One region of the Ochrobactrum sp. PL_is483 genome, then DNA from elsewhere that is predicted to be linked to it. Evidence: predicted binding sites of a transcription regulator. Region 1 holds the regulator's gene; the other holds the start of a gene.

What was found. The regulator PhoB, encoded in region 1, activates phosphate uptake and scavenging genes when phosphate is short. The targets are predictions, from matches to a motif close to TGTCATNNANCTGTCAT.
Region 2: the regulator PhoB is predicted to act here: its motif matches at 4,152-4,168, upstream of olsB (l-ornithine N(alpha)-acyltransferase).

What each region holds. Positions count from the first base shown of each region.
Region 1 is NZ_JBVPGS010000037.1:7,753-22,949, reverse strand. It holds gene AC0TNJ_RS13840 (aminopeptidase) at 1-329, opposite strand, end outside; gene AC0TNJ_RS13835 (hypothetical protein) at 455-709, shown strand; gene AC0TNJ_RS13830 (cell wall hydrolase) at 809-1,756, opposite strand; gene phoB (phosphate regulon transcriptional regulator PhoB) at 2,400-3,086, opposite strand; gene phoU (phosphate signaling complex protein PhoU) at 3,203-3,925, opposite strand; gene pstB (phosphate ABC transporter ATP-binding protein PstB) at 3,987-4,760, opposite strand; gene pstA (phosphate ABC transporter permease PstA) at 4,825-6,141, opposite strand; gene pstC (phosphate ABC transporter permease subunit PstC) at 6,141-7,634, opposite strand; gene AC0TNJ_RS13800 (PstS family phosphate ABC transporter substrate-binding protein) at 7,786-8,832, opposite strand; gene AC0TNJ_RS13795 (transporter substrate-binding domain-containing protein) at 9,146-9,994, shown strand; gene AC0TNJ_RS13790 (YbaN family protein) at 10,006-10,422, opposite strand; gene AC0TNJ_RS13785 (septal ring lytic transglycosylase RlpA family protein) at 10,987-11,343, shown strand; gene AC0TNJ_RS13780 (RimK family protein) at 11,374-12,834, opposite strand; gene AC0TNJ_RS13775 (bifunctional GNAT family N-acetyltransferase/peptidase C39 family protein) at 12,834-13,940, opposite strand; gene AC0TNJ_RS13770 (transglutaminase-like cysteine peptidase) at 14,236-14,856, shown strand; gene AC0TNJ_RS13765 (VOC family protein) at 15,064-15,197, shown strand, end outside.
Region 2 is NZ_JBVPGS010000037.1:249,174-264,370, forward strand. It holds gene AC0TNJ_RS14860 (NADP-dependent malic enzyme) at 1-43, opposite strand, end outside; gene mutS (DNA mismatch repair protein MutS) at 199-2,928, shown strand; gene olsB (l-ornithine N(alpha)-acyltransferase) at 3,092-3,985, opposite strand; gene lspA (signal peptidase II) at 4,273-4,755, opposite strand; gene AC0TNJ_RS14880 (TrmH family RNA methyltransferase) at 4,758-5,618, opposite strand; gene AC0TNJ_RS14885 (RsmD family RNA methyltransferase) at 5,615-6,739, opposite strand; gene AC0TNJ_RS14890 (LapA family protein) at 6,886-7,209, opposite strand; gene AC0TNJ_RS14895 (integration host factor subunit beta) at 7,218-7,502, opposite strand; gene sppA (signal peptide peptidase SppA) at 7,575-8,546, opposite strand; gene lptC (LPS export ABC transporter periplasmic protein LptC) at 9,025-9,738, shown strand; gene AC0TNJ_RS14910 (LptA/OstA family protein) at 10,017-10,667, shown strand; gene lptB (LPS export ABC transporter ATP-binding protein) at 10,679-11,518, shown strand; gene rpoN (RNA polymerase factor sigma-54) at 11,768-13,309, shown strand; gene hpf (ribosome hibernation-promoting factor, HPF/YfiA family) at 14,113-14,706, shown strand; gene ptsN (PTS IIA-like nitrogen regulatory protein PtsN) at 14,806-15,197, shown strand, end outside.

The DNA of each region.
Region 1 (15,197 bases):
GCGGCGATGGCCAAGCGGGCAGCACCGTCCGCATAGGCCTTCGCCATGCCTTCATAAAGCCAGTTGGCCGCGCGGTCGAAACTTGCATCGGGTGCGTTCTCGTAGCGGGCGAGAGCCAATTCGTCATCCGCGAAGAATGGCGTCACCAGTCCGGCTCCGGCCTTGTAGGCATGTTTGGCGATAAGGCGAACCAGCGGCAATGCGACGACCGGCGCGGTGATGACGAGATCCTGCCCCTCGCGCAATTGCAGACCGACACGAACGGCGACTTCCGCAAGACGTTCAAGTTTCACCGGATCGATGACTGGGTTCAGCTGTTCATGAGCCATGGGTGGAAGACCTCTTTGGATATGGAATCACCGACAGTTTATCAGACGGCATAAATTCACCACCTTTTTTCCTGCCTTTCCGCTATAGTATTCACGCGGTCAGTTGCTGAAGAAAGCAGAAAGCAATGAATAAGAAAGTGCTTATCTTACTGGGCGTTACCGGCCTTCTGGCCGGCTGCGTGACGATGACGCCCGAACAGCGCCGTGCGGCTGACGAGCAAACCTGCCAAAGCTATGGCTTCAAACCCAGGACCGATGCTTTCGCCAATTGCCTCATGCGGCTCGACCTCGATCGCAGAGCCGACAGGCGTGCCTGGCAGAACCGGGTGGATTTCTACGACACGCCGATGGTGATCTATCGCCCGATATACCGGCCCTGACGCCTTGTGGCGAAAAACGGCGACCATCAGTCAAAATCAAAACGCCGGCCTGAAGCAAACAGGACCGGCGTTCTGATTGATCAAGTGCAGATCAGCTTTTTATAGCGGCGCTTCCGGCCTGTCCTGAGACAGAAGAAGCGCGCCGATGGCGTCGGCCTGCTTCTGGCTTGCCGGACCATAGCCGAGCGACGTCGGCTGCGGAGCGGTCGTATCGAATTGCGGCTGATAGGAGGCCATTTGCATGTGGTTCTCCTGCTGAGTTGCAGGGACACCGCGATGACGCGCCAGGCGATTACCGCGGGCCTGCGGACCGGCGCCGCCGTTCTGTTCCGCGCTTTGAGCCTGAGAAGCCTCCGCGAGCGCCACCTGAACTGTCGGTGCTGCGCCCGGAACCGGACCCGTCTGCGGCAGGGTCACGTCATAGGATGGATCTTGAGGAACGGAAGGCGATTGCGGCGAATAGGCGAGCGCAAGATTGTATGGTTCCTGCGGAACCGGATTCTGGAGCGAGCCGTCGCGATTGCGCTTCTCATAGAAGGAATTGCCGCCAGCGACGAGCACATAGTGCATGTTGTTATAGGGGAACTTCAGGCCCGCCGTATGGAAGAACATGGCGTTCTTGAGCTTCGGATGGCGCTGCCCCTTCAGGACTGCATCGGCAGTTGCCTGAACATCAGGTAACGCCTTGGAATTCATCTTGCGGGTGAGAACACCGGGCGCGAACTGGTTCTTCTGACCGACCACACCGCAAATCGTATCAGGATAACGGCCCGATGCGAGACGATTCATGACGACCGTGCCGACAGCCAGAAGCCCGTCGGGACTCGAACGGTTGGATTCGAAGAACATCGCGCGTTCAAGACATTCCTTGTCACGCGCGGTGTAGGTGTAGGTCTTCACGCCATTGACCGATTTGACGTGGCTTGCCGCCGTCTTTTCCGAATTGGCTTTTCCCGAAGTCCCGGTCGTCGTGCAACCGGTCACCACGAAAGGCGCAACCACCAGCCCGATAAGAACGGGCAATTTCCACTTCGCGGCGCGCGTCAATGGCTCAGTCTCATGTTAGGACCCTTAACTGATCCAGTCATACGTTCAGGCAGACACATCTGAAACGATGCGCGCGAACGTCTGACTGCGGTGCAAGTCAAAGAGGACGAAGATCAAAATCGCTCATCCTACTGTCGCTCAATCGAATTCAAGGTTTTGGAATTTTTAGGCCAAAAAAAGGCGAAGCGTCAAATCCCAACGATGCAGGAAGCAGCCAGACAGCCTAAAATGAATTCCGAATCGAGAGTGCGAATATGCCTACAAGCCATTTAAATATATTAATAATTTATTAACGAGAGTTACGAATTCAGATAAGGCATTGATTTAAAGCGATTCAAATTCTCGCAATACACGCCATATCGCTGCCTTAATTCGTGTTTGCTTGGATAGTTTTCCCGACCACATTCATGCTGCTTCAAATGATCTGCAAAAATTCAGTTTTCCATGGGTTCCGCTGGTTGCCGTCAACTTTGGAAACATAGTTGTAACATCGTGTGAAAACGCCTAATTGGCGCGAGTTTTGACCCGGCAGAGGCGAATCGGGTCAGCATTGCCCAGGGCCTATCACCCGTGAAACGGCCCGCCACGATGAACATGACGGGCCGATCAAGAGCTGTACTTGAGAGTTTCGAAACGGTGTCGATCAACCGAAAGAATAACCGGCGCCGCGAACGGTCCGGATCGGATCAAGCGCACGACCGACATTGATTGCCTTGCGAAGCCGCCCGACATGGACGTCCACGGTGCGATCATCCACATAGATATCGGGACCCCAAACGCCATCCAGAAGCTGGCTGCGCGAGAAGACACGGCCGGGCGACATCATGAAATATTCGAGCAACCGGAATTCCGTCGGTCCAAGACGAACTTCCTTTTCCTTGCGGTAGACCCGATGCTGCTGGCGGTCCAGAACAAGATCGCCCACTTTCAGCACATGAGACAGGATGCTCGGATTGGAGCGGCGCAGCATTGCCTTGACGCGTGCCAGAAGCTCCGGCGTTGAAAACGGCTTTACGACATAATCGTCGGCGCCGACGCTTAAACCTCGGACGCGTTCGCTCTCCTCGCCACGCGCCGTCAGCATGATGATCGGCAGGCGCTCGGTTTCCGGCCACTGGCGCAGGCGACGGCAAAGCTCAATGCCCGATACGCCCGGCAGCATCCAGTCCAGAATAAGCAGATCCGGCACATTCTCGCGCAAGGCGATTTCGGCCTCGTCGCCGCGCAGCATCGTATCGACCTGATAGCCCTCTGCCTCAAGATTGTAGCGAAGCAGAACGCTCAGCGCCTCTTCGTCTTCCACCACAGCGATTTTGGGTGCCTGTGACATCCAGTATTTCCCTATCCAAATTCGGCGGACGGTGGATACAATCCCCCAATCGACCGCGTGCCGCCGCGCTATTCACACATTCTCAACCGCCGGACCAAAGTCCGGCCGGTTGCAGTTCAGGGTTTACGCGCCTCATCCACGACAATACCGTGGCTCAGGTCTTCCTTGGGTCGCTCAGCCGGCATTTGCAGGCCAGTCACGATGTAATAAACAGTCTCCGCGATATTGGTCGCGTGATCGCCGATGCGCTCGATATTCTTCGCGCAGAACAGAAGATGCGTGCAGGCGGAAATATTGCGCGGATCTTCCATCATGTAAGTCAAGAGTTCGCGGAACAGAGACGTGTACATGGCGTCAATTTCGTCGTCGCGGTCGCGAACGACATTGATCTGCTGCACCGAACGCGACGCATAGGCGTCGAGAACGTCCTTCAGCTGCGTCAGCGCCAGTTCGGCCAGCGTTTCCAGACCGCGATAAAGCTTTACCGGCTGGCGTGATTCCGAAACGGCGGCAACACGCTTGGCAATGTTCTTGCCCAGGTCGCCGACGCGCTCCAGATCGGCGGAGATGCGGATCGAGCCGATGATCTCGCGCAGGTCCACGGCCATGGGCTGGCGCTTGGCGATAATCATGACGGCCTTGTCGTCGATCTCGCGCTCGCTGGCGTCGAGGATAAGATCGTCAGAGATGACACGCTGCGCGAGCGCATTGTCCGCATTGACGATTGCGGCGACGGACTGCTCGACCATACGTTCCGCATGTCCGCCCATCTCGGCGATCTTATGGGAGAGAAACTTCAATTCCTCGTCGTAGGAGCGAACGGTATGCTGAGACGGCATAGTAGACCTCGTAATAAAAATTGCGGGGAAGCCGCACTGTCTGTTGAAACGCAGTTCCGGATCAGCCGAAGCGTCCGGTGATGTAGTCCTGCGTGCGCTTTTCGGTCGGCGCGGTGAACATGGTTTCCGTGTCGCCCACTTCGACCAGATTGCCAAGATGGAACATGGCTGTGCGTTGCGAAACGCGCGCGGCCTGCTGCATCGAGTGCGTGACGATCACGATCGTATAGTTCTGGCGCAGTTCATCGATCAGCTCTTCCACCTTCGCAGTTGCGATCGGGTCGAGCGCCGAGCACGGTTCGTCCATGAGGATGACTTCCGGGCTGACCGCAATCGCGCGCGCAATGCAAAGGCGCTGCTGCTGGCCGCCTGAAAGGCCGGTGCCCGCATCGTGCAGGCGGTCCTTCACTTCTTCGAACAGGCTGGCCTTCTGCAGGCTCGTCACGACGATTTCCTCCAGATCAGCCTTGGTGCGGGCAAGACCGTGGATGCGCGGGCCGTAAGCGACGTTCTCATAAATCGATTTCGGGAACGGATTCGGCTTCTGGAACACCATGCCGACGCGGGCCCGCAGTTCAACGACATCGATCTTCGGATCGTAAATGTCCTCGTTGTCGAGCGTGATCTTGCCGCCGACCTTGCAGCCTTCGATCGTATCATTCATGCGGTTGAGTGAACGCAGGAAGGTAGACTTGCCGCAACCGGAGGGACCAATCAGCGCCGTGACCATCTTTTCCTGGATTTCCAGATCGACGTCGAACAGAGCCTGCTTCTCGCCATAAAACACGCAGACCTTGTCGCCCCGCATCTTTATGGAACTGGCGTTGGCGTTCATTTTTTCTCCTACGGCTTTCTCGAGAGATCGTTCAGTCATCAGGTTCATAGCTTGCGACTCCCGTTTACCAGCGGCGCTCGAAGCGGCGGCGCAGAATGATTGCTGCAATATTCATCACGGCCAGAAACAGAAGCAGGACGATGATAGCGCCTGACGTGCGTTCAACAAAGGCACGTTCTGCTTCGTTTGCCCACATATAGATCTGCACCGGCAAAGCGGTCGCCGGATCCATCGGTGTCGACGGCACATCGGCAACGAATGCTACCATGCCGATCAGGAGGAGCGGCGCGGTTTCACCAAGCGCATGGGCGAGACCGATGATCGTGCCGGTCAAGATGCCGGGTGCGGCAAGCGGCAGGACATGGTGGAACACCATCTGCGTCTTCGATGCGCCGAGACCGAGAGCTGCGGAGCGTATGGAAGGTGGCACGGCACGCAGCGCGGCACGCGTTGCGATGATGATGGTGGGAAGCGTCATCAATGTTAGCACCAGACCGCCGACCAGCGACGCAGAGCGCGGCAGGCCGAAGAAATTGATGAAAACCGCAAGTCCGAGCAGACCGAACACGATGGATGGCACGGCCGCCAGATTGTTGATGTTCACCTCGATCATATCGGTGAACCGGTTCTTCTTGGCGAACTCCTCCAGATAGATCGAAGCAGCAACGCCGATAGGCAGCGAGAGGCCGAGAACGATAAGCATCATGTAGAGCGAACCAACCAGTGCAACCCCGAGACCGGAGGTTTCCGGGCGGCTGGATGCGCCGAACGTAAACAGACCCGTATTGAAGGCCTCCTTCATGACGCCTTCTTCCGAAAGCGTTTTCATCCAGCCTACTTGTCGGTCCGATACCTTGCGGCTCGTCTCCGGCACGGAAAGATCGATCTGTCCCTTGAAGGCGGAATCGATGTCGGCGCCTGCCAGAACCGGAACGGTCTGCGTCGTGCCGATGAGCGACGGATTGTCCATCACGATCTTGCGCAGCTGAATGCGTACACCGTCCGAATAGAAGCGGCCCAGATCGCGCATAGCCGGCCGGTCTGTCGTGGAAATACCAAGCTTTTCGGCCAGGGCGTTGCGCACCAGCAGCGGATAGTTGGCGGTGATCAGCACATTCGGATCGGTCGCCCGCTTGTTGCCCGGATCGATCACCTTTTCCTCAAGCTTGACCGGCAGATAGAGCGTCGTCTGCCAGAAGGCAGTATAGCCCTTGGAAAAGACCGAGAACAGGAGCGCGCACAGGAAGAACACACCGATGGCAATTGCGGCAATGCCATAGTAGCGGAAGCGGCGTTCAGCAGCGTAGCGACGCTTGATCCCAATATCGCGGCGTGTCGGCCGTGCCGTGGCGCCGCTGGTGTTAAAGGTCGTATCGGTCATTATTCGTACTGCTCCCGGTACTTGCGCACGATGTGCAGCGCAAAGATGTTCATGATCAGCGTCAGGACGAAAAGCGTGATGCCGAGTGCAAAGGCCACCAGCGTCTGCGGCGAGTTGAACTCAAGGTCGCCGGTGAGCTGATTGACGATCTTCACCGTGATGGTGGTCATCGCCTCGAATGGATTGATGTTGATGCGTGCCGCAACACCTGCAGCGAGCACCACGATCATGGTTTCGCCGATGGCGCGGGAGGCGGTCATCAGAAGCGCGCCGACGATGCCAGGCAATGCCGCCGGAAGAACCACCCGCTTGATGGTTTCCGAGCGGGTCGCGCCGAGGCCGAGCGAGCCGTCACGCAACGCACGCGGCACGGCGGTGATGATGTCATCGGAAAGCGAGGATACGAACGGGATGAGCATCACGCCCATGACGAGACCGGCGGTCAGAACGCTCTGCGCCATGATAAAACCTTGCCCGCCTGCAATGGCAATGGAGAGATCGCGCAGGAAAGGTCCGACAGTCACGAGCGCGAAGAAGCCGTAGACGATACTGGGAATGCCCGCCAGAAGCTCCAGAACCGGCTTTACGATGGTGCGCACGCGAGGCGAAGCATATTCGGCCATATAAATGGCCGAGAACAATCCGACCGGAACCGCGAACAGCATGGCCACCAATGCGATATAGAGCGTGCCTGCCAGAAGCGGGATGAGACCAAACTGGCCCGTCTCGCCACCCGACCCGGCAGCGGCAAAGCGCGGGTCCCACACCGTGCCGAAAAAGAAATCCCACGGCGAAACCGACTGGAAGAAGCTGATGGTCTGGAACAGCATCGAGCAGATGATGCCGACTGTCGTCAGGATGGCGATGCCGGAGGCTGCAATCAGGCCCCAGAGAACGATCCGCTCGACATTGTTGCGCGCACGCATGCGCCGGCTGATCGTGGAAAGCCCGAAGATCAGGCCCGCGACGGCGATCACCAGAGAAACTGCGGAACCGATGGTGTGCGTCAGCGCCGTTGCCTTTTTCAGGTACAGCGCGATCGGCACCATATAATCCGCGCCTTCGGTCGCGAGCGCCACGCCCTTTGCGCCCAGAAGCGTGCGAGCATCCTGATAATTCGATGGAAAGCTTTCCAGTTCGGTTGGCGTCAGCCGGTCAAGCCCGCTGGCCAGACCGCGAACCATGCCGAGTTGCAGGCTGCGATTGGTGAAGGAACCTTCCTCAATGGCATCCGGCAAGCGGGCGGTCGCACTGTGATCGATATAAACCGACGTTCCAAGGGCCCATATGGCGAGGAACAGAACCGCGGGCAACGCTGAAACGAGGAAAACCCACCAGCCGTGATAATGCGGGCGGGAATGCATTTTCTCGGTCGGCGAGGCTTTTGCGGAAGCCGACTGCGCCTTGTCCAGTGCAACGGCACGCTGGCGGCCTATGAAGAATCCGATCAGCCCGATTGCAACGATACTGACGAGAACCAGAAAGAAGGACATTCAATTTCCCCGGTTGCCCTGATGAATGCGGATGGCTTTGAGGTGCAGCTTCCACCCATGCCGTTCCGCGCGAATGCGCCTGTCATAATATAAAGGCGCGAAAGGAGAAGAACGCGGAGATTTCTCATCCCCGCGTTCCACAGATCAAAACTTACTTCGCAGCCAACGTCTTGCCTTCGGCGAAGCCAGCGCGCTGTGCTTCACGTTCTGCATCCGGGGCCGGAACCAGACCGTATTCGGCGAGCGGGCCGTCAGGACCGATCATCTGGTCGTTGAGGAAGAACTCAACATATTCCTTGAGGCCCGGGATGACGCCGAGATGCGCCTTCTTCACGTAGAAGAACAGCGGACGCGACACCGGATATTCGCCCGAAGCAACCGTTGCAGCGGAAGGGGTAACGTCGTTGACGGTGGCGACCTTCAGCTTGTCGGCATTGTTTTCGAAGAAGTAGAGGCCGAAAACGCCAATGCCGGTCTTGTTGGAGTCGATGCGAGCCAGCGTTTCAGCATAATCGCCATCGATGTCGACAGCCTTGCCGTCCTTGCGCACTGCGATACAGGCGGAAGCGGCAGCCTTGTCGTCGAGGCCGGTCTTCTTGATTTCGTCCAACGCGCCGGAGTGCTTGCAGCCGTCGGCCAGAACTTTTTCCTCAAACACTTCGCGGGTGCCGTGCTTTTCGCCCGGGATATAGGCGGCAATGTCCCAGTCCGGAAGGTTCGGGTTGACCTGGTTCCACTTGGTGTTCGGATTGTCGACCAACTTGCCATCTACGACCAGCTTGGCTGCGAGCGCCTTGTAGACATCTTCCGGCTTCAGCTTCCAATCCGGACCCTTGGCGTCGGTCGCAAACACGATGCCGTCATAGCCGAAGCGTACTTCCTGAACGTCCTTGACGCCAGCGTCGATGCACGACTTCAGTTCCGAGTCCTTCATGGCGCGCGATGCATTGGCGATATCGATGGTGTTTTCACCGACGCCCTTGCAGAATTCCTTGATGCCTGCGCCCGAGCCACCCGATTCAACAACCGGCGTCTTGAAGTTCGGGAAGGTTTCACCGAACGTCTCGGCGACGATTTTTGCATAAGGCAGAACGGTCGAGGAACCGGCAACCTGAATCTGATCGCGCGCCTGAGCGGCGGAAACCGACATAACGGCAGCGATGGCAAGCGCTGCGGTCGAGGAAATCATCTTGTTCATGAGCTGCGGCTCCTGTTGTAAAAGACATATGACGATGTGGCGTCGTTAGCCCTCTACGCGCTCTATATTACATTCATATGACACTATTGTTACAGGTTTGTATCAGAGCCGTTTGCCAGTGGTTTTGTGGGGTTTCAGGGACCACTGAACCGGCAAGGGACAAGACGGCATTCATCCGCCCGCAAGAGGGTCGCGTTTTCGAATGGATGGACCCCGCCACGCGAATAACGGCTCCCAATTTCCGGCCAGTTTACGCAGCCGCATTTCCCGACCTATGCTTCGAATGACACGGTGACAAACACAAGGTTTCCACGTGAACTATCCACGTCTGTTCAATCTCGTCTGGATAACAGCGCTCGCAGGCTGGTCGCTTCCGTCTTATGCTCAAGGTGGGCGCCCCGCGCTCACCATTGCTACCGAGGGATACTTTCGGCCCTACAATCTCACGCAATCGGACGGCACGCTCGACGGTTATGAAGTCGAGCTTGGCAAATATCTTTGTCAGACGATGAACGTCGAATGCAATTTTATTGCCATCCCTTTCGATGCCATCATCCCAAGCCTGCAGGCTGGAAAAGCCGATGCAGTCATGGGCGCCCTGTCGGCGACGGAAGCGCGCGAGAAAATCATCGATTTCTCCACCTCCTATGCCCGCACTCCGCAAGTCTTCGCCACCGTGCGCGACAGTCCTTATAGCGGACTTTCTCATTCGAACGAAAACCTCGACCTTTCCGGCAATCAGGCAGACACCGAAAAGGTTGTTCGGGACTTTGCCGCAGAGCTAAAGGGAGCAACTATCGGCGTTGTGGGAGGATCGATAGCCCAGATGCTGGTCGATACCTATTTCAGCCAGGGAACCACGATCCGTGAGTACAAGACCGCCGAACAAGTCGACCTCGACCTCAAAAGCGGACGCATCGATATGCAGGTTACCGCACGGTCTTATCTGAATACGATCCAGAAGACGCCAGCCTACGCGAATGTCGTCATGACCGGGCCACTTTTCAAAGGCGGCCTGCTCGGGCGCGGGGTCGCTGTCGGCCTGCGCAAGGACGAAGCTGATCTCAAGCGCCAATTCAATTCTGCAATCATGGCAGCGAAGGCCGATGGCACTATCAAAAGACTGTCCGAAAAATGGTTCGGATTTGATGTGACGCCGTAAAGCGGACGAACTTACTCGTTCGGACGTGACAATACATAAGCGGCGGAACCCAGCATGAACAGCGTTACCGCTCCTGCCAGCAGCCAGCCGGGTTTTGCGCCCCACCAGAACAGGCCATAACCGACCGTCATACCAAGACATGCGTAAAGCTTGGCGCGCGGCGGGATGGCACCGCGCTCGCGCCATTTGATGACCAGCGGTCCGAAACGCTGATCGGCCAGCAGCCGTGCCTCGATCTTTGGCGAAGACCGCGCAAAGAACCATGCGGCAAAAATGATGAAGATCGTTGTCGGCATGACCGGCAGGAAGGCACCCACAATTCCAAGTCCGAGCATGAGAAAGCCCAGGCAAAGATAGACGATCCGCTTGCTCGCCGAAATCGCGGGCGAAGCGGTGTCGATCCTGTCTTTTTTCGGGTGGTCCTGCATGGCGTTCCGTCGTCTGATCTGAACGCTTATAGCAGGAATTCAGCGGTTTCGTGCAGGGTGACAGCAGTCAAAGAAACGTCATCTCACCATCTTTCGGGCCTGTGGATAACTTTTGAAGTTCGAGAAGAGCACCTGAAACACAGTCAGAAATTGCAACTTTGCCCCCAAAACGCCCTAATTTGTCAACTTCGCCGCTGGCGCTGAAAACTTGCCTTGCAAATAAAAATTGCACCTTGGGCGGGGTCGGCTACCGGACACGCAAGCAGCTTTTCTTGTGATCTGCGCGCGAAATCAAGGTGCAGCAAAGCCGTGCCGCAGATTCCTAACGAATCGTAAACAGCTTTACAGCAATCAACCCAAACACTTCCTAATATTCCTGTGTTATGTTTGAAATATGAAGTAAACAACAGCCAGTATAGGATGATTTTCCCTAGGCGATATAGATTCAGTTATCGCACAATGTTCTCATTCGAACCACGCCAGCGCCACATTTAGATTCCAGTTCGGAACCGTCTTTCTCAGCGACAACTGTGGGACACCCCGTCAACAACTAGTGGAACTGGCATGACTTTCAAGACCCGTATGGCTATGCTTGCCGTTGCGGCAACCGGTCTTCTCGCGGCCACCGCAATCGAGGCTTCAGCACAGCAATGCGGCGGTGCCTCCTGGTACGCCCTCACTTCCCGCACGGCTTCGGGTGAACGCATGAACCCGTCCGGCCTGACCGCAGCACATCGCACCCTGCCGCTTGGCAGCAAGGTCAAGGTTACCAATCAGAGAAACGGCAAGTCGCTTGTCGTGCGCATCAATGATCGCGGCCCATTCATCAAGGGACGTGTTCTCGACCTGTCAAAGGGTGCCGCAGGCCGTCTGGGTTTCATCGGCGCGGGACACACCAAGGTCTGCTTTACGCCGCTTTGATTTCAGCTGCACTTCGCCTGACTGCTGGATCTATTTCCGATCCAGCCGGTCGGTGAACCAGCGGGTCAGCTTGATCCAGACCTCGTCCTTTTCGGCTGCGTCCTCGATACCGTGTTCGAGATTGGGATTGTCGTTGACCTCGATCACCACAACCCCATCGCCCGTTTCCTTCAGGTCGACGCCATATAGTCCGTCGCCGATGCAGCGTGCAGCCCGCAAGCCCGTTTCCAGTACCGGTGGCGGCGCATCGCCCAGCGCATAGGAACGAAATCCGCCTTCCAGCGGCTTGCCGCCCGTATCGTGCTTGACGATCTGCCAGTGGTTCTTCGCCATCATATACTGGCAGATGAACAGCGGCTTGCCGTCAAGAACGCCAACGCGCCAGTCGAACTTCGTCGGCATATATTTCTGCGCCAGCAGGAGATCGCTGTCCTCCAGCCATAATGTGGCGAGCGCTTTCAGTTCGGCAAAATCCTTCACCTTCTTCACGCCGCGCGAAAATGACGAATCCGGTATCTTGATGACCATCGGAAAGCCGAGCATATCGGCGGCTCGCTCCAGATCTTCCTCGCCCGCGATCATCACCGTGGGCGGAACCGCCACATCGTTCGCCTGCATCAATTCGTGCAGATAGACCTTGTTGGTGCAGCGGATCATGGAAATCGGATCATCGATCACCGGCATGTTTTCCTGCTGCGCGCGCCGTGCAAAACGGTAGGTGTGATTGGAAATCGACGTCGTCTCGCGGATGAACAGGGCGTCATAATTGGCAAGCCGCGGCAGGTCACGCTTGCCGATCGGTTCCACCTCCACGCCGAGCCGCGCCGCAATCCTCGCCCAATGCTTCAGCGTGGAAACTGTCGAGGGCGGCATTGCCTCCTTTGGATCGCACAGTGTTGCAAAGGAATAGCGCGCCGGAACCTTGGGGCGGGCGGCACGCCACTCACGCTGGGTATAGCGATCGAGCGCCTCTTCGAAGCGTTCTTTCTGCGCTTTGCTAAACTTCGCAATATTCGCAAAGCCGATCTTCTGGATTCGCGCCCATTCACCGGGCTTGATCGTGACTTCCAGCGAGGGCGCGCGAAACCAGTCGAAGAGCAGTCGTCCGAACCGTTCAAACTCGGGATCGTCGGCAAGACCGAAATGCACATGGATTGTTTCCGGCGCTTTTTCCGGATGCTTGCCGAGCGCCCTGTTCAGCATGTCTTCCAGTTCGGGAATGGCGTTTTCATAGAGCCGCCGTTCCGACAGATCGATCATCGTTTCCACGGAGGGAATGATGCGATGGCCCCGCGCTTCGGCCAGAAGCGAAGCGTAATAGCCGCGGCTCTGATAAGCGTAGGAGCGCGACAGATTGATGATGCGCGGGCGCAGCTGGCCGTTGAAGAGCGCGGGATGCGCGAGATAATCGCGCGTGGTCATGACCTTATGCGGCGTCGCCCCATTGTCGATATCCGAGAGGCGTCCTACCAGAATGACGCAAATGGTCATCAGTCCGTCCTTTTTTCCAGAATAACCGCCGCCCTGAGCCCATCGCTGCCGAACCGCGCAATGCGGTCGAAAATGTGAAAGGGAACAGGAACATTTGCAGCATCGGCGATGGTTTCGCCGAGCTCTTCCTCCACCCAGGGGTCGTGAATGAGAATGTGCCGCCCATCTTCACCATGGGCCAGAACCCAGTGCGGCACCTTCTTGCCGAACATATGATAACCGCTGATCAACACGATCACCGCCGCTCCACGGCGCAAGGCAGCCAGAATGTCGTGCAGCGTGAAACCGCGATAATCCACCGGAATGGCATAGGCTTCCGTGCGCTGGCGAAAATCGGTCTGCGCCAATTGCATGACCTTGCGTTTTTCTTCCGATCTCACCGATTGCAGAAAAAGCATGTCCTCGATGGAGACGATGATCGATGCTTTCAGGCCGCGCTCATGTGCAGCAACAGCGAGCCCGAAAGGCTCGCAACCGCCCGGCCCCGACATCATGTAGATCGTCGTTGCATCCCGCCAAAGGCGGACCTCCAGCACCGGATCGAGCCGCGTTTCCCGATTGTGCCGGGCAAGCACCATCATCAGGCAGGCCGCACCGCAGGTAAAATCGGTCGTCTGCTCGTAATAGGGAAAGGCGGTAACCGGCGAAATGTCACCGCGAACCGTCTTTTCAAAACGCAGCGCATCCGAATGATCCGCATAATAATCGAGATAACGTCCAATGGGGCGATAACCGTGGCGCTTATAGAGCGCGATGGCACGCTCATTATCCTCGCGCACCTCCAGCCGCAGCAATGGACGGTCGTGGTCGTAAGCTGCCGTCTCAGCGGCCTGTAACAGAAGCGATCCTATACCCTTGATCCCGACCTCCGGATCGACGGCTATGGAATATAGCCGTGCAAGCGCGGTGCCATGACGAAACAGGATCATCGCATAGCCGATGACTATGCCATCCACCGTTGCAACGATGGTTTCCGCTGTCGGCCGTGCGATGAGGGCGCGAAATGAACGGCGGGAGATCCTGTCTGTCTGGAAACAACGTTCTTCGATGCGCAGGAGCGCATCCATGTCGTCTGCCGTGGCCTTGCGCGTCGTTGCGCCTGTCATTTTTGGGCCTTTGCAAAGGGATCGTTCCGATCCGGTCGAACACCAACAATTGGCTTATTCGAGGCAAAAGACAAGCGCCCGGACCGTGGCAAAATTATGGGTTGTTTTCGCCCTCCAAGCTGCTCCCTGTCCGCCCACAACATCAATCAAGGATTGTATAATTGAAAGATACCCGCATTAACCATTAATTAAGAAGTCGGGCGATCCCGGGGCGAACCGAATTGACTCCACACTATTTCAGACATTAACGTTTCGTTAATAAATGAGTAATGGCGAGAGCCAAAGGGCGTTGAGTATGTTTTGCGTTGTTCGCTCGACCACAAAGATTATGGCAGCCGCTGGTTTCGCAGCGTCGCTGCTGATGGCAAGCTTTGGCGCAGAAGCCGCCTCCGGTGATTTCATGCAGACCGGCAAGCTGACCTCGCAGCCGATCGGACACTATGAATTCTGCAAGCGCGAAGCCAAGGAATGCGGCATTATTAGCCGCGACACCCGCCCGCTGCAGCTCAACCATTCAAACTGGCAACGCATCGTCGAAGTCAACCTTTCGGTCAACGAACGTATCAAGCCGATGACCGACATGGAAATCTACGGCGTTGAGGAATATTGGGCCTATCCGACCACCGTTGGCGACTGTGAGGATTACGTCCTGCTGAAGCAACGCGAATTGCAGAAGGCTGGCATTCCGCTCACCGATCTTCTGATTACCGTTGTTCGCAAACCGGACGGCGAAGGACATGCGGTCCTCACCGTTCGCACTGATCGCGGTGACTTTGTTCTCGACAACCTGACCGACGAAGTCATGCGCTGGAACGAGACGGACTACACCTATCTGAAGCGTCAGGCCGCCAACGATACCGGTCGCTGGGTCACGATCGAAGGTCCGGACAATCTGCTCGTCGGCGCGGTACGCTGATATCGAAACTTCCCTATTTGTTTTGAAGACGATCCGGAAAGTGCTATTCATTCCGGGTCTAAAAAGGAGAGATCGGTGCGGTTAGCCCGATCCCCGTTGCAAAGCGGGTCCTGGCCTTCGCGATTGCTGTCATTTCGACAGAGGCGTCGAGTCCCTTGACCTTCCACTCCGATGCAATGGTGCATGGGAGAAAAAGAGGTCTTGGTCATGAAACAGCAAATCTCCGTCATCACTATTGGTATCGTCGATCTTGCGCGCTCGCGTCGTTTTTACGCCGAGGGTTTCGGGTGGGTGCCGGTTTTTGAGAACGAAGAAATCATCTTTTATCAGATGAACGGTTT
Region 2 (15,197 bases), 240 kb from region 1:
GTGCGCGTTCTGATGTGTTGCCCTTCGGCGTCGAGGCTGGCATGTTCCCTCCGGTTTTCTCTGCGGGAAAACCTCGATAGCGCCAGTCTTGCATTGTGTAAACAGCGCTTACGGGAATAGATATTCATCCAAAAGCGATGGAATACGAAATTTTATGACTTTGGCGTTGTTCGCCAAGCAATAAATGAAGGTTTGCCAATGGAAGCGAAGGCGAGTGAACATATGTTGGATGCGGAAGAAAATGCCGCCGAGGCACCCGTTCGCCTGACGCCGATGATGGAACAATATATCGAGATCAAGGCAGCCAATGTCGATTCGCTGCTCTTTTATCGCATGGGCGATTTCTACGAGCTGTTCTTCGATGACGCGGTGGAGGCATCTGCGGCGCTCGGCATCACGCTTACCAAGCGCGGCAAGCATCTGGGCGAGGACATTCCCATGTGCGGCGTGCCGGTCCATGCCGCCGACGACTATCTGCAAAAGCTGATCGCCAAAGGCTACCGGGTTGCAGTCTGCGAACAGGTGGAAGATCCGGCGGAGGCGAAGAAGCGCGGCTCCAAATCGGTGGTGAAGCGCGACGTGATCCGCCTCGTCACGCCTGGAACGCTGACCGAAGAAAAGCTGCTGGACCCATCAGAAGCCAATTTCCTGATGGCCATGGGGCGCACGCGCGGCGATGGGGCGCTGGCGCTCGCCTGGATCGATATTTCGACTGGAACTTTTCGCGTGGCGGAAACCACGTCGGACCGGCTTTTCGCCGATGTGATGCGCGTGGACCCGCGTGAACTGGTCGTGGCCGACAGCGCCTTCCACGATGAGGAATTGCGCCCCGTCTTCGATCTGGTCGGCAAGGCAGTGACGCCGCAACCGGCGACCCTCTTCGATAGTGCTGCTGCGGAAGCGCGCATCCAGCGCTATTTCAACGTTGCGACGCTCGATGGTTTCGGCCAGTTCAGTCGCTCCGAGCTTTCGGCCATTTCCGGTGCGATTGCCTATATCGAAAAGACGCAGATTTCCGAGCGCCCGCCGCTGATGCGGCCCGAGCGCGAGCATGAAGGCGGCACGATTTTCATCGATCCGGCCACGCGCGCCAGTCTGGAACTGGTGCGCACCATGTCGGGCAGTCGCGATGGCAGTCTTCTCAAGTCCATTGACCGCACCGTTACCGGAGGCGGCGCGCGGCTTCTCGCCGAACGTCTGACCGCGCCACTGACCAATCCGAAGGAAATCGCGCTGCGGCTCGATTCTGTTTCCTGGTTCCTGAGCGAACCGGGCCTCTGCGAAGCCATGAGGGCTGAACTGAAAGGCGTGCCGGATATGCCGCGTGCGCTTTCGCGCCTTGCCGTCGGGCGCGGCGGGCCGCGCGATCTGGGTGCGCTTGCGCGAGGCTTCGAGGCTGCGCACACCATTGCAGGCCTGCTGGAAAGTGCTTTGCTGCCCGACGAGCTGGCCCATGCCCGTGATGCGGTCAGCGCCGTGCCTGCCCTCTTTACAGCGCATCTCGACCGGGCTTTGGCTGATGAATTGCCGCTCCTGAAACGCGACGGCGGTTTCGTGCGCGCAGGCTATAATGCCGAACTCGATGAAATGCGGGCCTTGCGCGACCAGTCGCGCCGGGTGATCGCCGGATTGCAAGCCGACTATATCGAAGAGACCGGCATCAAGTCGTTGAAGATCAAGCATAACAATGTGCTTGGCTATTTCATTGAGGTGACGGCCAACAATGCCGGGGCGATGACGGATACGGATGAAGCCAAGGGCCGTTTCATCCATCGCCAGACCATGGCCAATGCCATGCGCTTTACCACGACCGAACTGGCGGAACTGGAAAGCAAGATCGCCAATGCCGCCGACCGCGCCTTGTCCATCGAGCTTGCCGTGTTTGAGGAACTGACTGCGGAAGCCGTTTCTCATGCCGACAGCATCCGCGCGGCAGCATCGGCGCTTGCGGTTTTCGACGTTTCGGCAGCGCTTGCTGTGCTGGCGGAAGAGCAGGGCTATTGCCGCCCGCAGGTCGATGACAGCCTGTCCTTCAACATTGTTGCCGGTCGTCACCCGGTTGTCGAGCAGGCTTTGCGGCGGCAGGCGGCCAATCCGTTTGTTGCCAATGACTGCGATCTCTCTCCGCAAAAGGATTGCGGGAACGGTGCGATCTGGCTTCTCACCGGCCCGAACATGGGCGGTAAGTCGACCTTCCTGCGCCAGAATGCGCTGATTGCCATTCTTGCGCAGATGGGCTCCTTCGTCCCTGCCGGGTCTGCGCAGATTGGTGTCGTGGATCGATTGTTCAGCCGTGTCGGTGCTTCGGACGATCTGGCACGCGGGCGCTCCACCTTCATGGTCGAAATGGTGGAAACGGCAGCGATCCTCAATCAGGCAGGCGAGCGCTCGCTGGTGATTCTTGATGAGATCGGCCGCGGTACGGCGACTTTCGACGGACTTTCCATTGCCTGGGCCGCGGTCGAATATTTGCATGAGAAGAACCGCTGCCGGGCGCTGTTTGCTACCCATTTCCATGAAATGACGGCGCTTTCAGAAAAACTGGAGCGGCTTTCCAATGTCACCATGCGGGTCAAGGAATGGGACAATGATGTCGTCTTCCTGCACGAAGTGGCGAAGGGTGCTGCCGACCGTTCCTACGGCGTACAGGTGGCGCGTCTCGCCGGACTGCCCGAAGCGGTCGTCAACCGTGCGCGTGACGTGCTGCACCAGCTCGAAGCCGGTGAAACATCCGGCAAGGCCGACAAGCTGATTGATGACCTGCCGCTGTTCTCGGTCGTCTTGCAGCAGGAAAAGCCGAAGCCGCAGGTTCAGGCCAAGGACAGCGAACTGGCGAAGGCGGTTGCCGCCATCAGCCCCGACGAACTGACCCCGCGCGAAGCGCTGGACCTGATCTACAAATTGAAGGAACTGGCCGGAAAGGCGTGAGGTTTCTGGAACCTCGCCCTTCGATCCTTCGACAGGCTCAGGATGAGGCTATGCTCCGCCCCTCGGGATAAGGGCGCGGTAGTCTGTTTGAGATTCTGGGTATGACGTGCCGAAAATGGTGATGTTTGCGAACCGGAGCGGAGTGAACCGGAATATCTACAGACTACACAAAACGGTTCGCTTCCGCGCCGTAATACGTAATGTAACGGCTGGAGATGCGCTCAATCGGCAGGATGATGAACACATCCGTGGTGCCGAATGCTTCGTCGATCACGGCGCCATCCCCGATCATCGCACCGAGGCGCAGATATCCCTTCACCAGAGGCGGCATGGAAAACAGTGCAACCTTGTTGTTGATGGCTTCCTTCGGCATCAGGTCCATGGCCTGGTAGCGATTGGGCAAGGCGCGAACGTCCCAGTCATCGGTGGCACGGCAATTGTGATGAAGGAAGGACAGGCCGAGTGCGTGCGCGGCAGGTACAGCGCCGTGGAACGACGCGCAGCCGAACATCACATCGATGGAATGGCGGCGGCAATAGGCCCAGGCACCTTGCCACAGAAGCTCGACGGTACGCTTGGAACGGTATTCCGCCTTCACGCAGGAGCGACCGAGTTCAAGCAGACGAAGATTCGGGCGCGAAAGGGCCAGGCGCTGCACGTCATATTCGTCGGCAGAATAGAAGCCGAGCGCCTTTTCCGCCTGATCGCTGCGCATCAGGCGATAGGTGCCGACAATCTGCTGGTGTTCCGGCACGGGAAGGGCGGTATCGTAAACGAGAAGGTGATCGCAAATGGCGTCAAAGCGGTCGGCATCGCGAAGCTCCACGGCTTCGATGCTCTCCCGGCGCGCACCCATTTCGTCGAAGAAGACGCGAAAGCGCAATTCCTGCGCGGCTTCCACGGCCTCGCGTGAATTGGCAAGCCGTACTTCCAGCGATCCGATGCGCCCCAGAACAATGGGGTCGCCGCCGGACGCGAACAGCGCCTGTTGTGCTTCTAAGCCTGACATGACCGTATCATCAATGATTTGCTGGTCCATTCCAAGCAGTACTGTCATGATGATGGCTCCTGATTTGCCTATTCCCGTATTCCTGAATGGCTTTCCCACTGATATTTCAGCGAGAGCCGCCAATTCCAGCCTTCGTCCGCCCTGATTGAAAGGACGGGCGTCCAGTTCGGCCGAAGCATTACAGATTCAGTGCTACGCGAGGATGACAGAAGCATGTCACCAATGTGTCAATTCGAGTGGCCGGACCTTATCCCCTTCAAAAAGCTTTTAATTTCACGCGATCAAATTATGCGAAAGGCAGAAACTGTTCAAGCCGTCCCGTCAGCGTGTGGCCGTCAGCGGGTGGCCCGCTCGCGCCGCCAGCCGAGAAATTCTTCCAGAATGATAAGCCCAGCGCCGATGGTTATGAACGTATCGGCGAGGTTGAAAACAGCGAATGACCATGTCGGCAGATGGAACAGGATATAATCGACCACATAGCCATGCATCACACGGTCGATGAGATTGCCGATTGCACCGCCAACGACCAGCGCGAAACCGTAGCGCGCGAAAATGCGGTCCGGCGCGTTGGTCCACCACAGGTAAAGCACGAACAGGATAACTGCGGCGGTGATTGCCACCAGTCCCCAATCATGCAGCCAGGCGAGCATGGAAAAGGCGATGCCCTCATTGTGCGTCCGAAACAATGCGAGGAATGGCAGCAGGTCGATTTGTTGACCGTAGCCCATCCGTGTTTCCACCAGATGCTTGACGCCCTGATCGATCAGCACCGTGAGGATGACGACAAAAAGCGAGGACCAGACCGCGTGCCGCTTCATCCCTAAGCCCTTTCATCGAGCGTGAGCGCGTCGCGACGAATTTCGTACAGCATGACGCCGGTGGCAATTGCGAGATTAAGAGAATCTGCACGTCCTGCCTGGGGAATGCGGGCTAGCTTGTCGCACGTATCGGCAAGGCTGTCCGGCAGGCCCTGCTGTTCGTTGCCCATCATCAAGACCACGGGTTTGTTGGCATAGGGAATGGTGCGGTAGTCGACGGCGCCTTTCAGATGGGTGCCGACGACAAGGCCGGAAACGCCTTTGCGCCAGTTGAGAAAATCGGCTTCGCTCACCTTGTAGAGCGGCATGGAAAAGACCGAGCCCATGGTGGCGCGCACGGTTTCCAGCGAATAGGGATCGGTGGTGTCGCCAATCAGAATAACGCCCTTGGCGCCAACCGCATCCGCGGTACGGATGACGGTGCCAAGATTGCCGGGGTCGCGCACGCGGTCGAGCGCGATATAAACGTCGTTGCCTTTCGGCTTGAGGCTTGCAAGCGGGCGATATTGCTGCTCGAAGACGCCAACCACCATTTGCGGATTGTCGCGCCGCGTAATGGCGGCCATGATCTTTTCGGTCACTTCCAGCACCAGTCCGCCCTTGGCGAATGTGCGGGCGGCGACCTGCTCGACCATTTTGTTGCCCTTGCCGGATTTGGCGAAGACCAGCGTCTTGATGCGCCAGTCTTGTTCCAGCGCGTCGATGACAAGCTTCAGCCCTTCGGCCAGGAACACGCCCTGCTGGTCACGGAATTTTTTCAGCGCCAGCGAGCGAAGGTCCTTCACAATGGGATTGGTAAGGCTGGTAACTTCCTTGACCTGACCCACCCGGGGGCTTTTGGAAAAATCGTCGTCACGGCTCATTTGGCTACCCAGCGGCTGAACATGGAAGTGGAAAGTGCGCGTCCTGCCGCCCGTTCACGCAGGATAAGTTCACCCGATTCGACTGTCCCGCCAAGACCGGTGAAACGGTCGCGCATCAGCTCGTGAATGGCGAAGAAGGATGCGCGGATGGAATAGGCTGTCAGGATGACGGCGAGCGGCTTTGGCGTCAGGATCGACCGGCATGTATCCACCATGGCAGGCAGATGCTCGAACAATTGCCAGACCTCGCCGCTCGGGCCGCGCCCATAGGCAGGCGGGTCAAGCAGGATGATGTCATAGAAGCTGCCGCGCCGCTCCTCGCGCTGCACGAATTTCATCGCGTCTTCGCAAATCCAGCGGACCGGCTTGTCGGAAAGCCCGGCCATTTCCTGATTTTCACGCGCCCATAAGATGGCTTTCTTGGATGCGTCCACATGGGTCACTTCCGCGCCGGCCCGTGCAGCCACCAGCGAGGCCACGCCCGTATAGCCAAAAAGATTGAGCACCTTCACGCTTCGTCCGGACTTTACACCTTCGCGGATAAGCCCGTCCATGAATGACCAGTGCGCGGCCTGCTCGGGGAACACGCCGACATGGCGGAATGAGGTGAACCGGCCATGAAAGGAAATACCGTCGTGCTGCATTGGCCATGTTTCACCGAGCGGCACTTTCGGGAACGCCCAGCGCCCCATGCCTTCCTCGTCGGTGTTGCCGGTGAAGACGGCGTCCGCCTGATCCCACTCTTTTTGCGGCAGGCTCGGCAGCCAGATCGCCTGACCTTCCGGGCGCACGATGCGATAGGGGCCATATTGCTCGAGCTTCAACCCGTTGCCGCTGTCGAGCAGCGCATAATCGGGCGAAGGTTCCGTTTCGAGAATGAGCGGCAGTCTTTCCCCCGGACGCGCACCGGCATAAGGCTTGATTTCGCGAAGCGGGGTAACGGGCTTGTCGTCTACGGGCTTGGGTGCAGCCTTGGCGAATTGCGGGCGCGGCTTTTTGAAGGACGAACCTTTATTATCAAACTTACCTTCAGGACGCGGCGCATCGTGTCTCGCGCGCTCAAAACTGCGTTCCTGCTTGCCGCCCGACGGCTTTTTGCCTTTTCCCTTTGGCGCTTTCACCCGAAACTCCAATCATCGTGATTGGGTCTAGGTAGGATAAACAGCGCCGGTGCGAAAGGGGAAAACGTCGTCCAATCGCGCACAAAAGGCTTTTCAAGGCACGAAACCCGGAAGTTTTGCTTCCGGGTTCGAGAATAAAGGCCGTTTCAGGAATTCACGACCGATATATTGCGCTTTTCGGCGGCTGTGCTGCGCTCAAGCAGGCGAGCCGCCTCCTGCTTGTACATCCGCTCCTTGCGTCGATGCTTGCCCTGCGTGAGCCACGTCACCAGAGAACCAATGACAACGCCAAGAAGGAGCGCACCAAAAAGCCACAGGAACAGAGGCGCATTATAGGATAGCGCCGGATTGCCCGGATTGAACGGATCGACCGTGAATTGCACCGACGCGCGATTGGCAACCGACAACGCAATCAGAACAACGGCGAGCGGTACAAGAACGATGATGGCGATGATGCGTTTTGCCGCCATAGCGTCTATCAGACTGCGCCGTTGAGACGGTCGCGCAGTTCCTTGCCGGTCTTGAAGAAGGGAACCCACTTTTCTTCCACGTCCACCGTTTCACCGGTACGCGGATTGCGGCCGCTGCGGGCAGGGCGGTTTTTCACCGAAAAGGCGCCAAAGCCACGCAGCTCAACGCGATTGCCTTCGGCAAGTGCATTGGTGATCTCGTCGAATACCGCGCCCACGATGTTTTCGACATCGCGCTGAAAGAGATGCGGATTGCGGCTGGCGATAATCTGAACGAGTTCCGATTTGATCACGGCTTTAAACCCCTGTTCTTCTGTTTGTTTCATCCGGCAGCTACCGGATATTGTTCGTGTGCCCGGTTGGCGTCAATTCGCTTCAGGCGTACCGTCAACGTGCCAAACCGAAAGAAGTCCGTCAAGAAAGATGCGCTCCCTGGCGATCTGCTTCAACATGCCATCGGCTTCCTGCGGCACGCCGATAAGGCGCGCACCGGCGTGAATGATGAGATCGCGCAGGGAAAAACCGGTTTCACCGCTGACCGGTTTCCATTCCAGGCGAGGCAGATCCTTCGACAGCCCCTTGCCTGCAAGCCAGGCCACGGCTTCCTCTTCACCGCCCAGCCCGTCGATCAGCTTTTTGTCCAGCGCCTGCCGTCCGGTAAAAACCGCACCATTGGCAAGTGCGAGTGCCTGTTCATGCGTGAAAGAACGGCGTTTTTCGACAATATCGACGAACCACGCATAGGAATCCATGATCATGTTGCTGATCATGCCCTTGGCCTCTTCGCTGGCCGGGCTGAAATAATTGGGTTCCGCCTTGAGCGGCGAAGACTTGATGGTTTCAACCTTCACGCCGATCGTATCGAGCAGCTTCGAGACGTCCGGATATTGAAACAGAACCCCGATGGAGCCGACGATGGATGTCTGTCGCGCGATGATGTGATCGGATGCACTGGCAATCATGTAACCGGCGGAGGCAGCGAGCGTGCCCACCTGTGTCACGACCGGCTTTTTCTCGGCAATCTTGCGCACGGCTTCGAAAATGGCTTCGCCGCCAACCGTCGTTCCGCCCGGCGAATCGAGAACCAGAATCACGCCTTTGACGGCATCGTCCTTGGCGATCTTGTCGAGGCGCTTCAGCAACTCCTCATTCTCGAAGATGGTGCCCTCGATGCGAACCTTGGCGATATGCGGCTGGCTGAAATTCGCGCCGCGCATGGACCATGAAGCGAAGACGGCAATCACGGCTGCGATCAGAAGAAGGAAGGCTGCACGCCAGACGGTCAGCTTTCTGCGCAGTTTGCGGCGTTCGATGATTGCTTCGGCGTCTTGAGCCATTCCCGTCCATCCATTGGTTCAAATAGCGTGGTTTGCGCTTGGCATTCACCTTTTGCCTCGAATGAGGACACGCGGCAAGTATCTTCGAAAAATGGGACTGACCGGAAATCGTTCGTGTTTCGCGAAATGCTCCGTTATCTGGATGTATATTGTAATGACGCTGCGCGCGATTCCCGGTTTGTTGTCAGCTCAGCTTTCATGGTGGCATCACGCCCGGCTGTAATTCGGTCCGGATTTGTGATATCAAAGAGTTGATTAGCATTCCATCAGGGATCGATGGAGTGAAAATTGGGCTGAATTATCAAAGGCATAATCCGCTCCTGCTCTTTATTTCCGAGGCGGGTGTGGTGTTTTGCGCGGTATAAAGCTATTGAGCAACCGACTATTTCACCCCAAATAAACCTTATTGAAATGAAAAAGCGCGACACGGACGCGCCGCTTATTGAATTCTACGAGCCGTCAAGGAACTGAACGCCGCATGACTGTCGATACCACAAATAGCCATGCGCCGCATAGCGCGACCGCTCAAGGTCGCGGCATAGGCAGTGTGCGTTTTGGTGCGTCGGAGAAGGCCGAGACGCTTTTTCATGCCGCGCAGCGCCATTCGGTTCGTGTCCGTGTCTTGAAGACCGCTCTTCCGGTCGCCGCTATTATCGTGGCGGCTGTATTCTCATGGTACACGTTTCTGGCCACGCCGAACACGCCCATTAAGGTGGAAGTGAATAATGGCGGCGAAAGCGGCAAGCTCGTCATGACGAGTCCGCATCTGAACGGATACACCAAGGATAATCGCCCTTATTCGATGACTGCTGCCAAGGCGACGCAGGATGCGAAGAACAGCGGAGCGATTTCGCTTGAAGGCATTTCCGCCGAGCTGCCGGTTGGCGAAAAGGGCATGGCAAAGGTCGAGGCAACGTCGGGCGTTTACGACAACGCCAATGGACGTTTGCAACTTGATAAGGACTTTACTGTTACGACAGATGACGGTTTGCGTGCAGTGATGCATTCCGCGGACGTCAATCTCAAGAGCGGGCAGATCACGACCGACAAGCCCGTCGATATCCGCAGCGGCAGCACGCATATTCTGGCCGACAGCATGCAGGTCAAGGACAACGGCAAGGTTCTTATTTTCGAGAACAAGGTTCGAATGACTGTTGACGGCAGCGTTGTTTCGCCCAACAAGGCTCCCTGAAAAGGGCGCTGATTTGAGGATAGGGAAGCGTTCGGGCCGATTTTTATCTGTGCGGACGCTTGAGTGCATTCTGAAGCCGGTTTTTGGACCGAAATGTGCTCGAAAACAAATTGTTAGAGCGTGATTCTGATGCAATCGGAATGCTACAGGCTCTAAACCGCTTTTTTGATCGCATTTTGCGATGCCGAATGTTCCCATTTGGACGCAAAGTGCTTAAGGTTGCGTCTGACCGCATATCGGCTGAGGGATGGTCGAATGCTTCGGGGAGCTGAAGATATATGGAACGCGAGACGGGCAAGATGAACAAGGGTACAATGGCCCGCACTTTGCGGATGGGATTTGCAGTTCTGGCGCTCGGGCTTGTCGCGGCTCCGGCAGCTTCTCTGGCACAGGAAGGCGCGGCCGTGAACGGCCTGAAGCTTTCCAACAGCAAGGCCCCCGTCAAGATCGACGCTGACAAGCTGGAAATGCGCGACAAGGAAGGCGTTGCCGTCTTCACTGGCAATGTTGCCGTTTCGCAGGGCGATGCCTTGCTGAAGGCGGGCCAGATGACGGTCTACTACAACAAGGCCAAGAAAGACGGCGAGGCGCAGGCGCCTGAACCGGCAAGTGCTGGCGTCGGTGGCCTTGATTCGTCGAGCATCGATCACATCGACATTTCGGGAAAAGTTTATCTCAAGTCGGGCACGCAGGTCGCAACCGGCGATACGGGCCGTTATGACGCCAAGAACCAGGTGATGGTTCTTCAGGGACAGAAAGTGGTCCTGACCGATGGCGATAATGTCGTGACCGGCTGCAAGCTGACGGCGCATCTTGATACGGGTCGCGCCAATGTCGAGAGCTGCAAGGGACAGTCCAAGGGTCGCGTGTCGATCATCATGGCTCCGAAAGATCAACAGCAGGGCGGCGCTGCGCCCAAGCAGAACTGACCGGAGCAGGCGTGGGATTGTTCTGGAACAAGAAAGCCGACGGGCCGCAAGCCGCATCGCAGAATGTGAACGCACCATCCGATGTCGCGGGCGCCATGCCCGGCCAGCCGGGTAAGTCGGCGCGTCTCAAGGGAACGCTGGTGGCGCGCGGTCTTTGCAAGAGCTATCGTGGACGGCAGGTCGTCAATGGCGTGTCGTTCGGCGTGCGTGCGGGCGAGGCAGTCGGCATTCTGGGTCCGAACGGTGCAGGCAAGACCACCTGTTTCTATATGGTGACCGGCCTTGTTCCGGCTGATGCAGGCTCCATCGAGATCGACGGTTTCGATGTCACATCGATGCCGATGTATCGCCGTTCCCGTCTTGGCATCGGCTATCTGCCGCAGGAAGCCTCCATTTTTCGCGGTCTCTCGGTGGAAAACAACATCAAGGCCGTGCTGGAAGTGGTGGAAAAGGATCGTTCCAAACGCGCCTCCGAGCTGGATGCGCTTCTGGAAGAGTTTCACATCGCTCATTTGCGCAAGGCACCCGCCATTTCGCTTTCCGGCGGTGAGCGCCGCCGTCTCGAAATTGCGCGCGCGCTTGCATCGCGCCCGAACTTCATGCTGCTCGATGAGCCTTTTGCTGGCGTCGATCCGATTGCCGTTTCGGATATCCAGCAGCTTGTCCGTCATCTGACGAGCCGCGGCATCGGCGTGTTGATTACCGACCATAATGTGCGTGAAACGCTCGGCCTTATCGACCGCGCCTACATTATTCACGCCGGTCAGGTGCTGACGCATGGCCGTCCCGCTGAAATCGTTGCCAACCCGGATGTGCGCAGGCTCTATCTCGGCGACCAGTTCACTCTTTAAAGCGCCATTGATCTGAATGAATTCAGATCCCCTGCTCCAGATTCCCCCGTTGTAAGCATCATTGGCGGGCGCGAAATAGGCGTGCGTGCCGTAATTCGCGCCGCTTCTACCGCGACTAATTTCCCTTTTGCTCGGAAAGCGCGCATTCTGAATTGACAAGCAAGGTTCATACCAGTTTTCATTCAGCCTGGCTGGAACATGTGGTTCTTGGCGGTGGGCAAGGGTGAAACAGGGGAGATAACGCGTTCCATGGCTTTGTCGCCCAAGCTCGATTTTCGTCAATCTCAATCGCTGGTCATGACCCCCCAGCTAATGCAGTCGATCAAGCTGCTGCAGATGACGCATGTTGAGCTTGAACAGTTTCTCGACGGTGAAATCGAAAGAAATCCGCTGCTGGACCGAATTGAGGCAGCAAATGATGATTTTTCGAGCGCGGACCCTGTGCCGGAAGGTGCCGAAACTGGCGGAGACGAGCTTGCATCCGACGACATGTCTGACGGCGACTGGTTCAAAACGGATGCTTCGGACGACGCCGAAAATCTCGCATCCACTTTCGACAGTTCGCTTGAGAACATCTTCCCCGACGATCCGGGACGTTTTGACGAAGTCGGCCCCGATCTGGCTGCGCAATGGAAATCGTCAACCGGCGACGGATATGTTGCGGGCGGCGGTTATGACATTGATCAGGTCACGGCAAGCCGGGTTTCATTGAGCGAGCACGTGGCGGAACAGATCGCGCTGACTTTTTCCGGTGTGACAGACCGGTTCATCGCGACAGCGCTTGCCGACGCGCTGGATGAGAGCGGCTATCTGCGTGTCGATATTGTCGGGCTCGCCCAGAATCTGGGCGTGGAAACGGCAGAGGTCGAACATATTCTTGGTATCGTGCAAACCTTTGATCCGCCCGGTCTTTTTGCCCGCGATCTGCGGGAGTGCCTGGCAATCCAGCTGCGCCTCAAGGACCGTTTCGATCCGGCCATGGAAGCTTTGATCGACAATCTCGATCTTCTGGCGCGGCGGGATTTCGCGACGCTCAAGAAACTGTGCGGCGTCGATCAGGCCGATATTCTCGATATGCTGACCGAAATCCGCATGCTTGATCCGAAGCCGGGTGCCTTGTTTGAAATTTCCGTCGCCGATGCCATCGTGCCGGATGCACTGGTGACGCCCTCGCGTGACGGTGGCTGGGCTATCGAACTCAACCCAGCCGCGATGCCCCGTCTCATCGTCAACAATGAATATTATGCGGAGGTAAGCGCTTCCGTAAAGGCCGAGGAAAAAGCGTTTCTCTCGGATTGCATGCAGACGGCGAACTGGCTCATGCGCAGCCTCGACCAGCGCGCGCGTACAATCCTCAAGGTTACGCAGGAAATCGTCCGGCAGCAGGACGCCTTTCTGCGCCACGGGGTGACCCATTTGAAGCCGCTCAATCTGCGCATTGTCGCCGATGCTGTCGGCATGCATGAATCGACCATCAGCCGCGTGACCGCGAACAAGTTCATGGCCACGCCGCGCGGCGTGTTTGAACTGCGTTATTTCTTTACCGCCTCCATCGCTTCGTCGGAGGGCGGCGACGCCCATTCGTCTGAAAGCGTGCGCCATCGTATCCGCCAGATGATTGACGCCGAAGCGCCAGAAGACGTCCTTTCTGATGACGCCATCGTGGATGCGCTGAAGAAGGACGGTGTGGATATCGCGCGAAGAACCGTCGCAAAATATAGGGAATCGATGAATATTGCTTCATCAGTCCAGCGCAGGCGTGAAAAGAAGGCGAGATTGTCAGCTTCCTGAATGTGAAAGCCAGAGCGCTTCCGCTGATTGCGGCATGAAGAGATTGTTATAAATCACAGATTGTAACTTCGGGGTTTTGTTCCCGTATTCCAATAGGGCGATGGCTCTAAAATTTTGGATTTGCAGCTTCCTTGTTTCAGAAAAATTCGACGTCGATTTCTGAGAAGAACCGCATAGCAGGATGATCAGCTGGCAGGAGGAGCAATTGACAAGCGCCAATTCACCCAATAGAAGCCCCGCTCGCGCGGCGAGCCTGGTCGGGGACACTTTGTTTTCCGGGTTTCGCAACAAGCCGTCAGCGCGGGCGTGCGGGCGGTAAAACTATTGCGTTTTACGACGCAAGCCGCGTCGAGGCAGAATTGAAGCATGGTTCCCAATAGCGAAACCGATTGGGAGGAAGGCGTGGATTTGGTGTTTCCAGCAGATGCTTTTTTGCAGGAAACATCTGATAATCCGTAATTTCTGGAAGAAATTGCGGTTGTGCATATGTTTGAAGAAAGGCAGCGTGACGTGCCGGGAAAATCCAGGCAACAGACCGGCTGGTGGCGCGTTACGTAAAAGAGCGGTGTGCGGCAACCATCCCGGTGAGGGGCTATCGATTGGCGCAGCTACGACTTCCAAGGCTTTTCGGAAGGTGTTTCAACACCTCGCCGGAAAGTGCGCCTGAGAAGGGAGCTTGCTCCGTGAATCTGATTGGAAAAACGCACAGGACGAAAAGCATCTTTGATGCTGGTTCGCTTTGCGCTTCGCTCGCCTTGTGATTAGACTGAGTCCTGTGGTGTAACGCAAATGAGGTGTGCCAAATGACTCTGCGTGTATCTGGAAAGCATATGGACGTCGGTGAAGCTTTCACAACCCGGATCGTTGATCGGGTGAACGAAGCTGTCGGCAAATATTTCGATCATGGCTTTTCCGGACAGGTTACGGTCACCAAGTCCGGTTCGCGTTACAGTGCAGATTGCACCTTGCACCTCGATAGCGGTGCAACCTTGCAAAGCACTGGCGACGCACAGGATCCACAGCTGGCTTTTGAAGCGGCTGCGGACAAGATCGAAACCCGCCTTCGCCGCTATAAGCGCCGTCTGAAGTCGCGCCCGGCTACACAGCCAGATGCGATCTATGATGACGTTGCATATCGTGTTATGGCACCCCTGTCGGAGGAAGAGGAGGATCTTCCGGCGGATTATGCGCCGACTATCGTTGCGGAATCGTCCGTCGCCCTGCGCACAATGTCGGTGGCGTCGGCGGTCGTGGAGCTGGATCTGATCGAGAATCCGGTTCTGGTATTCCGCAATGCCGGCAATGATGAAGTTAACATCGTCTACCGTCGCGCGGACGGCAACATCGGCTGGGTCGATCCATCAATGGTCACCCGCCAGGCCGCGCCACGCGCCTGACGGCAAACCTGAAGCGCACGCAGCGGATCGCGATTAGGCGGCCGCGTGCGCTTCCCAAAACCGGGCCGTGACGGCCTGATTGAAGAAGGAACGGAGAGAATGGATCTTAGTGATCTGATTCAGCCAGGGGCGATTATCCCTGCGCTGAAAGCCAGCTCCAAAAAGCAGCTTTTGCAGATTCTGTCTGAAAAGGCTGCGGAACTGACCGGTCTCCCTGAGCGTGAAGTTTTCGAAACAATTCTCCAGCGTGAGCGCCTCGGTTCCACCGGGGTAGGGAACGGCGTCGCCATTCCGCACGGCAAGCTGGCGAACATCAACAAAATAGCCGGAATCTTCGCCCGTCTGGAAACCCCGGTCGATTTCGAGGCTCTGGACGATCAACCCGTCGATCTTGTTTTTCTGCTTCTCGCGCCGGAAAATGCCGGCGCGGATCATCTGAAGGCTCTTTCGCGCATAGCCCGCATGCTGCGCGATGCCGACACCGTTGCCAA